3 regions of the Halomonas sp. N3-2A genome follow, and region 3 is predicted to be linked to each of the others. Evidence: predicted binding sites of a transcription regulator. Region 3 holds the regulator's gene; each other region holds the start of a gene.
The links. Region 3 encodes sigma-54, which starts transcription at its own class of promoters, with help from an activator protein. Its sites were predicted from a motif close to TGGCACNNNNNTTGCTNT; they were not measured.

Region 1 (4,216 bases), 710 kb from region 3:
ACTTTGATGCCGTAACGCTGAAGCCTGCGCACCACGCTGGATTGGCTAATCCCCAGCCGTTCAGCGATGGCGTACGTACTGGGAAGCGTTTTGCTCAACGTTTCCAAGGTTTCGCGCTCTAGTCTGGCGAGGTACTGCTTTAGGGTTTCTTCGGGGGCTAAGGCGGCTATTGGCGAAGAGATTGACGTTTGCGGCAGATTAGCAGGGGGCTGCTGCGTAGGAAGGCTAGGTGCTTCAATTTGATCCGTCGGGCTGGATAGCCAAGCTCTTTCCAACCAGTTTTCAAGCTCTCGGACGTTACCTGGCCAGTCGCTTCCCATTAACGTTGACCATACTGGGTTGCCCAGGATTTTTTGCCGCCCATAGCGTTGGTTAAGGCGTTTCAAACAGGCTTCCACGAGATCAGGAATATCTTCTCGGCGGTCGCGTAAAGGGGGAAGCGTGACCGGTATGACGTTGAGACGGTAGTAAAGATCCAGGCGAAATAGGCCCGCTTCTACTTGTTTTGCTAGATTCTGATTTGTGGCGACAACTAAGCGAAAGTCCACTTTGCGCGGTCGTGTATCGCCTAACCGGGTAAGGCTTCCGTCCTGGATAACTTTTAGCAGTTTGGTTTGCATTAATAAGGGAAGCTCACCGATTTCATCGAGAAACAGCGTGCCACCTTCCGCTTGCTCTAGTAAGCCTGCTTTTCCTTGGCGAGCCGCGCCGCTGAACGCGCCGGGCTGATAGCCAAACATCTCAGACTCAAATAAGTTTTCGGGAATGGCCGCACAGTTAACCTCAATAAAGGGATGGTTATGGCGTTGGCTCCAACGGTGCAACTGTTTGGCAAACGCGGTTTTCCCCACGCCCGACTCTCCCAGCATCAAAACATTAGCGTCCGAGGGGGCGACCCGTTTGAGGAGCAAGGCGACTTCACGCATAACGTGGCTTCTCGCCTGCAAGTTATCCAGCGCGTCGTCCAGCGCTTGCTCCTCGGCACCGTGGGCTGCTTGGCTACGTTTTAAGTGCTCACTAAAGCGCTTCTGGAGTAGCGCATATTCGTCTTGTAGGAGCTGTAAGTCGGTTAAGTCTCTGGAGCGGCTGATAACACGCTCTAACTTCCCATTCACAAAGACAGGGTAGGCTTGAGCTATCACACGGCGCCCGGTGCCGGTTACCTGCATCAGTTGGGCCGGCTGGTGGGTGCGCATCACTTCTAAGGTGATGGATGGCTTCAAAATGCCTGCTTGCTGCAGCTGGTAAACGCTACTACCTAGCAACTCTTCCCGGGGCGCGCCATAAACAGCCTCAGCGCCGGGGCTAATATCAAGCACTCGACCCTCTCCGCTGACGATGAAGAAGTGATCGTTGGCGGTTTCTACAATGGTTTTTAGCACGCACTTATCGATTTCACTCACAGCGATTGTCTCTTGAGTAACCTGTAATTCATTTTTGCATTAATGATGCATAGATGACTTAAGTGTACGTGATTTTGATTCATTACTGCATCAATAATGGCTGAAAGCCCTATTATTAGGGCGTTTAGAGACTTGGCATGTTCTGTGCAATGTAGTTGTTATTCCGAGCTACAACATGAACAACGCCAAGGAGATCTGTATGTCTGATTTTAACCAGCCGCTTGGGGGCAATAGTATGCCGCGCTTTGGTGGGCCAGCCACTATGATGCGTTTACCCACTCAGGAAAGTGCTGCTGGCTTAGATGCTGCTTTTATCGGTATTCCAATGGATATTGGTACGTCTAACCGGCCTGGTACGCGTCTTGGCCCACGTCAGATTCGTGATGAATCTCGCATGCTGCGACCCTATAACATGGCGACCCGCGCCGCTCCGTTTGAAAGTTTACAAGTGGCTGATATAGGCGACGTGCCCATCAACACGTTTCACCTGCCCAAAAGCGTCGACATCATCACAGACTTTTATGATGACGTGCTTAAACACAACTGCATTCCGCTAACGTTGGGTGGCGAACACACCCTGACACTGCCCATTTTACGTGCCATTGCCAAAAAGCATGGGCCAGTGGGGCTGATCCATATTGATGCCCATGCCGATGTGAACGAGCACATGTTCGGTGAGCCAATTGCCCATGGCACGCCGTTTCGCCGTGCTCAGGAAGAAGGCCTGTTAGCCCACGGCAAAGTGGTGCAAATTGGCCTTCGTGGTACCGGTTACGCAGCCGAAGATTTTGATTGGTGCCGAAGCCAGGGTTTCCGCGTTGTTCCCGCTGAAGAGTGCTGGCATCGCTCGCTGGCCCCCTTGATGGAAGAAGTGCGCGAGCAGATGGGCGATGTGCCTGTCTATATCAGCTTCGATATCGATGGCCTGGACCCATCCGTTGCACCAGGAACGGGGACGGTAGAGATGGGCGGGCTGACCTCAGCCCAGGGGCTGGAAATTGTCCGCGGTGCGGCAGGCTTGAACATCGTCGGCTGTGATCTAGTGGAAGTGTCGCCTCCTTATGATCCCAGCGGTAATACCGCATTGATGGGCGCCACACTGCTGTACGAAATGCTCTGCGTGCTGCCGGGCGTGAAACACAGTGATTAAGCTGTCCTGAAATAGCTCATAAATAAAAAGCGCTTATCTGACAAAGCGCTAATGGTCAGAGAAATGGCAGGCTACTTATTGCCTGCCAGGACGCCACCAGCCCACCTCCAATAATCACTTCCAATAGGTGAACCGTATGTCTTTCTCTCAAGTAAAATTGGATGACGCCGAGCCGTCGGCTCCAATCCATCGTGCTCATTTGCTGAAGTTTTTGATTCCCTCCTTAATTGGCGTCCTCTTGTTTTTGGTGCCTTTTCAAGTGGGAGGAACGATTAATATTGGCATGGGCCTAATGGCCGATGGGTTGCAGTCGCTGCTTGGCTCTGCACTACCTGCCATTGCCATGCTAGTCCTATGTCTGTCCGTAGTGATAACGCTTTACGTTAAAGTGGCAAAGCCTAACTGGGCGCAACGTGGTCACTTTCAAGAGATGTTTGACGTAGACACTATTTGGGTAGTGATGCGCATCTTAGGTGGCATCTTTGTCGTCATGACCTTTTTTCAAGTCGGCCCAGAATTTGTGACGGCACCGTTTACTGGCGGCGTAATGCTCAATGATTTGGCGCCGGTGCTACTGACGTTCTTCTTCTTTGCGGCGATTCTGCTCCCGTTTTTGGTCGAATTTGGCTTTATGGAATTTATCGGCACCATGGTGCGTAAGCCGTTTCGGGTGATTTTTAATCTTCCTGGACGCAGCGCTATCGATGCAACGGCTTCTTGGATGGGGTCAGGCACCGTGGGTGTATTGATCACCGCCCAACAGTATGAACAGGGTTATTACAATGCTCGCGAGGCATCGGTCATTGCGACTAACTTTTCAGTGGCTTCCATCGCGTTTAGTCTACTGGTTACTAACTTTGTTGATATCAATCATCTCTTCGTACAGTTCTACTTTACGGTAGTCGTGTCAGGGCTGATTGCTGCCATCATCGTGGCGCGGATTCCCCCTCTATCGCTAAAATCTAACGACTACTACGAGCCTGTTGGCTGCCAGTTAAGCGAGAAGCGCACCGAAAATGTAGGGCTGTTTCGTTACAGCTTGCTCCAGGCAACTCGCCGGGCAGCGGATGCGCCAGGGCCAAAAGAGTTGGTGCGTTTAGCTCTACTCAACGTGATTGATATCTTTTTGACACTGCTGCCTTTGGTATTTGCCATCGGCACCGTCGCGCTGATTTTAGCCGAGTTTACGCCGCTGTTTACCTGGCTCTCTTATCCCATGGTGCCGGTGCTTGAGTTGCTGCGTATCCCCGAAGCACAAGCGGCTGCTCCAGCGACGTTGGTCGGGTTTGCCGATATGTTCTTGCCGGCGGTGCTGGCGACGAACATTGAAAGCGAGCTGACTCGTTTTGTGATCGCTTGCTTGTCCATGACACAGCTGGTGTATATGTCGGAAATTGGCGCGCTGCTACTTAAATCAAAAATCCCTATTAAGCTCTGGGAGCTAGCCGCCGTTTTCTTACTTCGCACGGCCATTACGCTGCCCATCATCGCCTTTATGGCCCATACATTTTTCTTCTGAGAGGGCCTGTCATGAACGCTGACGCAATGCGCAATCACTCAACCATGACCTGTGCCGAGCTATTGATCCACCTGCTGCGCGAAACCTATGGCGTTCGAACTCTGTTCGGTATTCCGGGCGTGCATACGGTGGAGCTGTACCGAG
Region 2 (4,216 bases), 410 kb from region 3:
AGTAGTTACGCTGCAACTCCGACAGCACGCCGATTTCCAATCCCCAGTCAGCGGGAATTCGGATGCCCTCAAGCACATCGCTGCGCATGGCAAATTCACCGGATAACGGGTAACGGAAGCTGTCTAAATAATCCAAATAGGGTAACGGGCCACAGACAGTTTTCAAGGCACGTAGCAGCGGCGTCACCATCAACCGAGAAACACGCCCATTGAGCTTTCCTTCGGCAATACGCGGGTAATAACCTTTACAAAAACTGTAATTAAAACGAGGATTCGCGACGGGATACATAAGGCGCGCTAGAAGGCCACGGTCGTAGGTAAGAATATCGCAATCGTGAAGACCAACAGTGGTCGAGCGACCTGAACTAAGCACATAGCCAGCGCAATACCATACGTTTCTTCCTTTACCTGGCTCTAATGCCCCCAAACCATGATGTTCTAATTCTTGGTCGATGGCGCGTAAGCGCGGACCGTCATTCCATAAGATTCGAGTGTGCTGGGGCAAGCGCGAAAAGAACTCCCGTGCATATAAAAACTGATCCCGGTCTGCCCTGTCCAAACCAATGACAATTTCATTGAGATAAGGCACTTTCACCAGCTCATCAACAATCGCCGACAGCGCAGGCCCTTCCAGTTCAGAAAAAAGCGAGGGTAAGATCAGCCCCATTGGGCGGCGTTTGGCAAACTGGCAAAGCTCCTGTTCAAGTGCCGCAACTGGCCGACGCGTTAAGTTGTGAAAATCGGTTATCACACCATTTTGATGGAAATCACTCATACGCTAGCCTCCCGTGACTTGTAATCTGATGCAGCGGTGTCATTCACTGGCGTCATTTTTAGACGCCCGTTATCTCGCCCCCACCAGTGGGCTACCCCCTCAGCCCAGCCAGTTGGCCCAGTCGCGTTTGTTCGATATAGCGCACGGTTGTGCGGCTCAACGTTAAGTGCGTGGCAACCTCGAATCACCACCGCTTGATCGACAGTGTCCAGCATCGTGATATCGTTTGGGCCATCGCCCAAGCCCAATGACAGTGGTTGGCTGCCTCGTAATGCAGTAAATCGCTTGATTAGCCACTCTACAGCACCACCTTTGTCAGATAAGCGCCCAATCACATGCCAAAAGCGTCCCCCTTGAGTGAGTTCAAGGCCATCGCCTTCAAGCGCAATGCGGAACGTTTCAAGTGCAGTTGCATTATCCTCCCAAATAAGCGGCTCACTCCCCTCCCGCTGCCGCGCAGCTTTCGCACGGATTTCATCAAGCCCAGTTAACGCCATTACCTGCTGAAGACTTAAGTCGCCCATGCGGGTAAACCGAACACCCAAGCGCTTACGCCAAACGTTTAGTCGCGCTTTAATGAAGCCACTATCAACGCCGGTGTGTTTAATAACGACGCCATCCCGGCCATTACCAGGGCGATCTAAACGCGCATGACACCAACCAGGCGGCAAACCAATAACGGCGCCATTCTCGGCAATAAAGGGGGTCGCCGTTAGCCCAAGGGCTTCCCGGAGAGGGATGAGTTCAGCGCGAGTTTTACTGGTAACCGGAATGACCGGAACCCCTAGCTGTTTAAGGCGGGCAAGCCAGGGCTTGGCAGGTGAGAAATCATAACTGTGGTGATCTAGTAATGAACCATCTAAGTCGGTGACTACCAAACGCGGTTGAAGCGCTGGGTCTAAGTCGCTAGGTGACTGAGCATCACTGGGCAACGCAGTATGCCTTTGTTCGGTCATAGCACCACCTTTTTGCAATCTTAAAAGTCGTTACACACGCCCACTTTTAGATAAGCAACCAAGCAGTTTGTATGCCAATACAATTTTATTGTTAATAATCAGAAGATTGGCTCATAAAAACCAGCTGTCTTTTTATAAGCACCAAAACAACGCAATCTTGACGCACCAAAATAGCGCGCAAATAAATTGAAAAAAATTCGACAAGCCCTTGGCAAAAGCCCACAAATAGCTATACTCAAATTGTACCCACTGGCAACCTTGTACACCCCTCACCTGATGCCAGTGGGCTGCAGTGAGACAAGCCCTTTCATACCCGCCTCCCCGGCGGGTTTTTTTGATCTATTCCTTAGTCCACGTGAATAACTACCTCAACGCGACGGTTGCGCGCTCGCCCTTCAACAGTATCGTTATCTTCTAGCGGCTGGGTTGCGGCTAGTCCAACCGCTCGTAAACGCTCCGGAGCAACCCCTGCGGCTTCCAGTGCCTCAACGATCGCAATCGCCCGCGCACTTGAAAGCGCCCAGTTGGACGAAAACTCTGGGGTATTGATGGATTGGCTATCAGAGTGCCCCTCCACCCATACTTCCCCCTCGAAGCGCTGAATGGTATCCATCAACGACCCCACTAGCGTTGAGCCCCCTTCTGTCAACTGAGCATCGGCAGAGGGAAATAGCAACCGATCTTGTACACGCAGGCTGATCCCTTCGGCAACCCGGGAAACTTCAACGCCTTCCAAATTAGGTAGATACGTCGAGGCCTCCACACGCTCAGCCAATCTCTCATCAAGTGCTAATGCGCTATTCATCGCCACATCAGACACTTTTTGTACATTAATAGGTGGGCGATCGGTGAGCACTACCATGTAATCCGCCAACGGCGAAACAGCCTTACGCTCATCGGTAGGCAGCAGCAACTGCGGAAGACTACTAGTGACAGCCGATGGCTGCGTATCTATCGAGTCCTCTTCAATCCGCGCCAATAAAGGAGGCACCTCCACAACAGCAGTGCGAGCTTTAGGCAACCCTGCCACACCCAACGCAGCGCTAATCGCAAACGGGCTGAGCGTATCACTACTAGGTGATACACCGAGTACCGTGCGCTGCTGGCGGACTTCAGCAAGCGCATCCGGCAAGGGTATTTCTCTAGCAGGTGACGACTCATAGCCGTACTCATCGGCTGTTTCTTGCTGAAACAATGATGGGCTTGTCACATTTGCCGCAGCAATAATAATAACGAACAGGGCTACCAGTAGCGTCATGATGTCAATATAGCTAATCATCCAACCGCTATTACTTTCATCTTCTGGATAGGCAGTTAGCAGTGAATCATGGCGCGGACCAGCGCGGTGGTCTTCAAGCATGGGGGGGTTCACTCATTCAAGTTTTTAACCTCGTGGCCGATATAGGGTAAGCGTGGCAAACTAGTCTATCAAAAGCCGTTTCGTAGCGAGAAGGAACAATCAGGTGCGCACCCGACCTATGTCATCAAGAACTGCTTCATTATCGACAATGTCACCATCCATGGTTCAACTATTGCGCCCTGCCTGTATTGGACTGGCGAGCCTGGTGCTAAGCGGCTGCTTTTATGCCAACACATCGCAGGCTCCCATTGCGACTACCTACCCTTATAGTGAGCAGCAGCGCATGCAAGCGGCTCAGCACTGGGAAGTGCTAGCCCAACACGAAGCGGCAGGCATTCTTCGCAGTGAACGGGTTCGCTTTAGAGACCTGCATATTCCAGCGCAAGAGCATACATCCGTTAGCGCCTACTATGGTGGCGAATTTGAACGTGGCTTTCGTACGCTATTAACAAGCGAACTGGTGTCGCGTGGGGGAAGCGTGATGACACACCCCAGCACTGGCGGCGCCACCGTCCAAGTAGACGTTGAAGTTGTTGAGCATCGTGATCGCGGCTATATACGCCCACCGTTTGGTGCTTACACCGCCCTTGCCGGTGGCGTGACCGTGGCTAGCATGGCACTAGGAAACTGGAGCGAACCTGCACTTGCATTAATTCCCGCGGCGATGGTGGCAGATACGACCAGCGGCAGTTGGACTTATGAGGGCAAAGAGGAGGTTATCATCACTACCCAGATCGTTGATAATGACCGCATTCTCTACTCCTCTTCTAATATTTATTACATAAATGCTGGTGATCGACGTCACTATGCACCACATCGTGTTCCTCAAGCGCCTGTAACCCCTACTGTTTCTATCACCAATACTTGGTAATTACATGCTTTCACTCTCTTCCTCTCTGTCTCCACTGCGCGGCTTAGCAGTTGGCGCTCGCCTGCTTATCGCTGCGTTGCTTATGCTGTTTTTGGCTGGTTGCACTGCACTTGGCAATAACAATAGCGTGCGAAATGCCGAGCCTCAGCCAGACCTCTCCGAACTAGCCCATGAAGCCGCCGCACAAATGGTCGCCAGCAACCCAGACCTTACACGCCACAGCCCGATGATTGCGGCTACTTTTGTAAGTATTG
Region 3 (4,216 bases):
GAGGCTGACCGTTTAGATCTCGATCAACGCGCAGGCACTGCTGTGTATTCAGGCAACGTCGATATTCGGCAGGGCAATATGCAACTGCGCGGAGATCGCGTTGAGATTCAGCGCAACGATGCTGGCGAGCTATCGCGCGCCGTTGCAACCGGTGGACGAGCCTATATACGCAACCAGCTCGAAGACCAAGCTAGCCCAATGGAAGGCTGGGCAAAGCGCATTATTTATCATGTTGCCGAGCGTCGGGTAGAGCTCATTGACCAAGCGGAACTGACCCAGCAAGCAGATCGCTTTGAAGGTGGACGCTTAGAGTATTTTATCGACCAAGGTGTGGTTCAGGCGCGTTCTGATGTTAGTGGTAGTGAACCACAACGTATCCGCATGACTCTTCAGCCGGAACAATAGGAGTGTCCAGTGGCGACAAATAACGCAGAGCCTGCACCTCAAACCACAGCCTCAGAATCAGCGCCGATAAAAACCCTTTATGCTCGCCACCTAGCCAAAAGCTATAAACGCCGCCGTGTCGTTAAAGATATTAACCTAGAGATATCTCAAGGCAGCGTGGTAGGGCTGCTAGGCCCCAATGGCGCTGGCAAAACGACATCGTTTTATATGATTGTCGGCTTGGTAAAGTCTGATGCGGGAAAGGTTGGCATTGACGAGCTTGATTTAACCCATGCCCCCATGCACGAACGTGCAATGGCAGGTATTGGCTACTTGCCTCAGGAAGCCTCTATTTTTCGCAAACTTTCTGTCGCCGACAACATCATGGCAATCTTGGAAACTCGTAAAGAACTCGATCGTAACGCCCGGGAGCAGCGCCTTGAGTCGCTACTGGAAGATTTCCACATCACGCACATTCGTGACAACTTCGGCATGAGTCTTTCGGGCGGAGAGCGTAGACGTGTTGAGATCGCACGCTCCCTCGCGACAGAGCCGGCCTTTATTCTGCTTGATGAGCCATTTGCCGGCGTTGACCCGATCTCAGTGGGTGATATTAAAACGATCATTCGAGCCCTCAAAAAACGCCATATCGGCGTGCTGATCACTGATCATAACGTCAGGGAAACACTAGATATTTGCGATATTGCCTACATTGTAGGTGACGGTCATATCATCGCCAGTGGCCCCCCTCAGGAAATTCTCAACAACCAGCGGGTAAGAGACGTTTATTTGGGGGCTGATTTCCGCCTGTAAACAGCCACCTGCAGAAAAAATAGTAGTGGTGGCATAGTTATTGCACTTGCACCAAGCCATAACTCGCACTAGGGTGGAGCTTTCTGATTAACGAGTGGTTCTCAGATGGTCATGAAAGCTTCTCTTCAATTGCGTATCGGTACACAGCTGACCATGACACCTCAGCTGCAGCAGGCCATCGCCCTGTTACAGCTATCAACGCTGGACCTCCGTCAAGAAATTCAGCAAGCACTTGATGCCAATCCAATGCTTGAGCAGGAAGATGAGTTCGGCGAACAGGCCGTTAGTGAACCCCAGGAAGCTGAATGGTCCGAAAGCATTCCTAATGAACTCTCTACTGACAGTGACTGGTCAGACACTTATCAAGACCTAGGCAGCCATGGCACCAGCAGCGAGGGGCCTGACTTTGAGCGTCAAGCCGCGGGTCAAAGTTTGCATGGCCACTTACTTTGGCAACTCGCCATGACAGATTTTTCACCACGCGACCATGCCATTGCTGAAAGCCTCATCGATGCACTGGATGCCAACGGCTACCTAACCCAGCCTCTCAATGACATTCGCGAAGGACTTAAAGCCCAAGGGCATGAAGGCCTTAGCCAGCGTGAAGTTGAAACAACCTTGCTGCGCCTTCAACAGTTTGAGCCCACCGGTGTATTTGCGCGCGACCTGCGGGAGTGCTTAATGCTGCAGCTCGCCTCACTACCCGAAGATACACCGCTGCTGATGCCTGCCAAGCGGCTAGTGCGTCAATTTCTTGAAGCGCTCGGTAAGGATGATGTGCGTTTGCTAAAGCGGCGGTTAAGCCTGGATGATGAGCAGCTTGATGACGTCATTCGCTTGATCCGCAGCCTTGATCCTCGCCCAGGAAGTGCCTTTGGCGACACAGATGACAGCTATGTAACGCCAGATTTAGTCGTCCGCCATGACCACGAAGGATGGCACCTGGAGCTAAACCCAGAGGCACTGCCGCGCTTGCGCATTCAACCTGACTACGCAAGCCTCATCAAACGGGCTGACAAGAGCCAAGATAACCAGTTTTTAAAAGAGCATCTCCAGGAAGCGCGCTGGCTCATCAAGAGCCTTTCAAGTCGAAATGATACGCTACTGCGGGTGGGCCGAGAAATCATAGCGCGCCAAATAGGCTTTCTGGAACACGGTGAAGAAGCCATGAAACCGCTGATTTTAGCCGACATCGCAGACGCCGTTGAAATGCATGAATCTACTATTTCCAGGGTCACCACCCAGAAATATATCCATACCCCGCGCGGTGTGTTCGAACTCAAATACTTCTTTTCCAGCCAAGTAAGTGGCCAGGACGGCGGCGACAGTCATTCCAGCACCGCCATCCGGGCTCGAATCAAAAAACTGGTGCAAGATGAACCGCCCGGCAAACCGCTCTCAGACAGCCGCCTCGTGGCGCTATTGGAAGAGGGTGGCATTAATGTAGCAAGGCGAACGGTGGCCAAATATCGCGAGTCGATGGGCATTCCCTCTTCAAGCGAGCGCCGCCGTTTACGCTAATAAAACAGTGCTAACGAGACAAAGTCTGTCTAGGGGCTTTGCAATAGCGCAAAAAGGGTTACAATCGAAGAACAGTCCGATGGATAAGGAGCACGTCAATGCAAGTAAATATCACTGGTCATCACGTAGATCTGACTGACGCCTTGCGTGACTATGTAAATGAGAAGCTGGAACGCGTTGAGCGCCATTATGACAACATCACCACCGTACAAGTAACCTTATCTGTTGAAAAGGAGCGTCAGCAAGCTGCCTGCACCCTGCATGCTGCAGGAGCCGATCTACACGCAGAAGCATTAGACAATGATATGTATGCTGCGATTGATGCACTAGCGGACAAAATTGACCGTCAACTCGTTAAACACAAGGAAAAAGCACAAGCTCGCGCCCAAGGCGCTGGCGTGCGTTAACTCAATGACGTTGGAAACCATACTTCCCCCGGAGCGCGTGCTGTATGACGTCCCCGGGGGCAGCAAAAAAAGGGTGCTGGAATTTTTCAGCACCTTTATTGCGCAAAACACGCCAAGCCTAGATAGCCAAGAAGTCTTCAGCCGCCTGATTGGTCGTGAGCGTTTGGGTAGCACTGGAATAGGCAACGGCGTTGCCATTCCTCACGCCCGTAGCCCTCACTGCAGCTCGCCTATCGCTGGTTTTTTAAAGTTAGCCGAGCCTGTAGATTTCGATGCTATTGATGGCGATCCCGTCGACCTTGTTTTCGTACTTTTAGTACCCGAAGAGGCGGACGACACGCACTTAGCCTTATTAGGGCAAGTGGCGTCTATCATGAACAGCGTTGACACACGTCAGCAGCTTCGTAGAGCGGCTAGCCAACGTGAGCTATTGGACCTTATAACAGCAAAAATTCGTGAACAGCCTGTTAGCTAAAGGGTCCACCGCTAGACACTGCCTACTAAGTCCAACGTTTACCTCCATTTTTATTGGCATGCCAAGAGAAACTCTATGCAATTGGTGATCATTAGCGGCCGTTCAGGGTCCGGTAAATCTATCGCCTTACAAGCGTTAGAAGATCTTGGCTATTGTGCCATCGATAACCTGCCCGCCATGCTACTCAGCTCCCTGGTGGATGAGCTTCGTGAGCAAGGGGCACGCCCCCAACTAGCGGTAAGTATCGATGCGCGCAATTTACCTGCTGCATTAAAGCAACTGCCAAAAATGCTTGAATCTTTGCGCCAGAAAAGCATTCACTTCCAGGTTATCTATCTAACCACCGATGCGCGAATTCTTCTTGAGCGATACTCAGCCACGCGTCGTCGCCACCCTCTTACGCGTGATAGTGACATGACGCTTGAAGAGGCCATCAATAAAGAAGAAGAAACCCTGCTCGACATCCGTGATCTGGCTGACCTGATGATCGACACATCGCGTCTGTCGGTTCATGACCTGCGCCGCCGGATAACGGATCAGGTTGCCCAACAGCGTGAAGATAGATTAACGCTGACACTAGAGTCATTTGGCTATAAACGGGGCGTCCCACTTGACG

Region 1: the regulator sigma-54 is predicted to act here: its motif matches at 1,537-1,554, upstream of speB (agmatinase).
Region 2: the regulator sigma-54 is predicted to act here: its motif matches at 1,791-1,808, upstream of CEK60_RS00855 (HAD-IIB family hydrolase).

Annotation. Positions count from the first base shown of each region.
Region 1 covers NZ_CP022286.1:4,612,494-4,616,709, forward strand. Annotated here, with positions in the region: gene CEK60_RS21290 (sigma-54 interaction domain-containing protein) at 1-1,403, opposite strand, end outside; gene speB (agmatinase) at 1,603-2,553, shown strand; gene CEK60_RS21300 (YjiH family protein) at 2,690-4,072, shown strand; gene CEK60_RS21305 (5-guanidino-2-oxopentanoate decarboxylase) at 4,084-4,216, shown strand, end outside.
Region 2 covers NZ_CP022286.1:182,313-186,528, reverse strand. Annotated here, with positions in the region: gene CEK60_RS00860 (glycosyl transferase) at 1-775, opposite strand, end outside; gene CEK60_RS00855 (HAD-IIB family hydrolase) at 772-1,731, opposite strand; gene CEK60_RS00850 (OmpA family protein) at 2,078-3,091, opposite strand; gene CEK60_RS00845 (hypothetical protein) at 3,252-3,962, shown strand; gene CEK60_RS00840 (FlgO family outer membrane protein) at 3,967-4,216, shown strand, end outside.
Region 3 covers NZ_CP022286.1:593,945-598,160, reverse strand. Annotated here, with positions in the region: gene lptA (lipopolysaccharide transport periplasmic protein LptA) at 1-405, shown strand, start outside; gene lptB (LPS export ABC transporter ATP-binding protein) at 472-1,197, shown strand; gene CEK60_RS02610 (RNA polymerase factor sigma-54) at 1,303-2,718, shown strand; gene hpf (ribosome hibernation-promoting factor, HPF/YfiA family) at 2,817-3,125, shown strand; gene ptsN (PTS IIA-like nitrogen regulatory protein PtsN) at 3,130-3,600, shown strand; gene rapZ (RNase adapter RapZ) at 3,676-4,216, shown strand, end outside.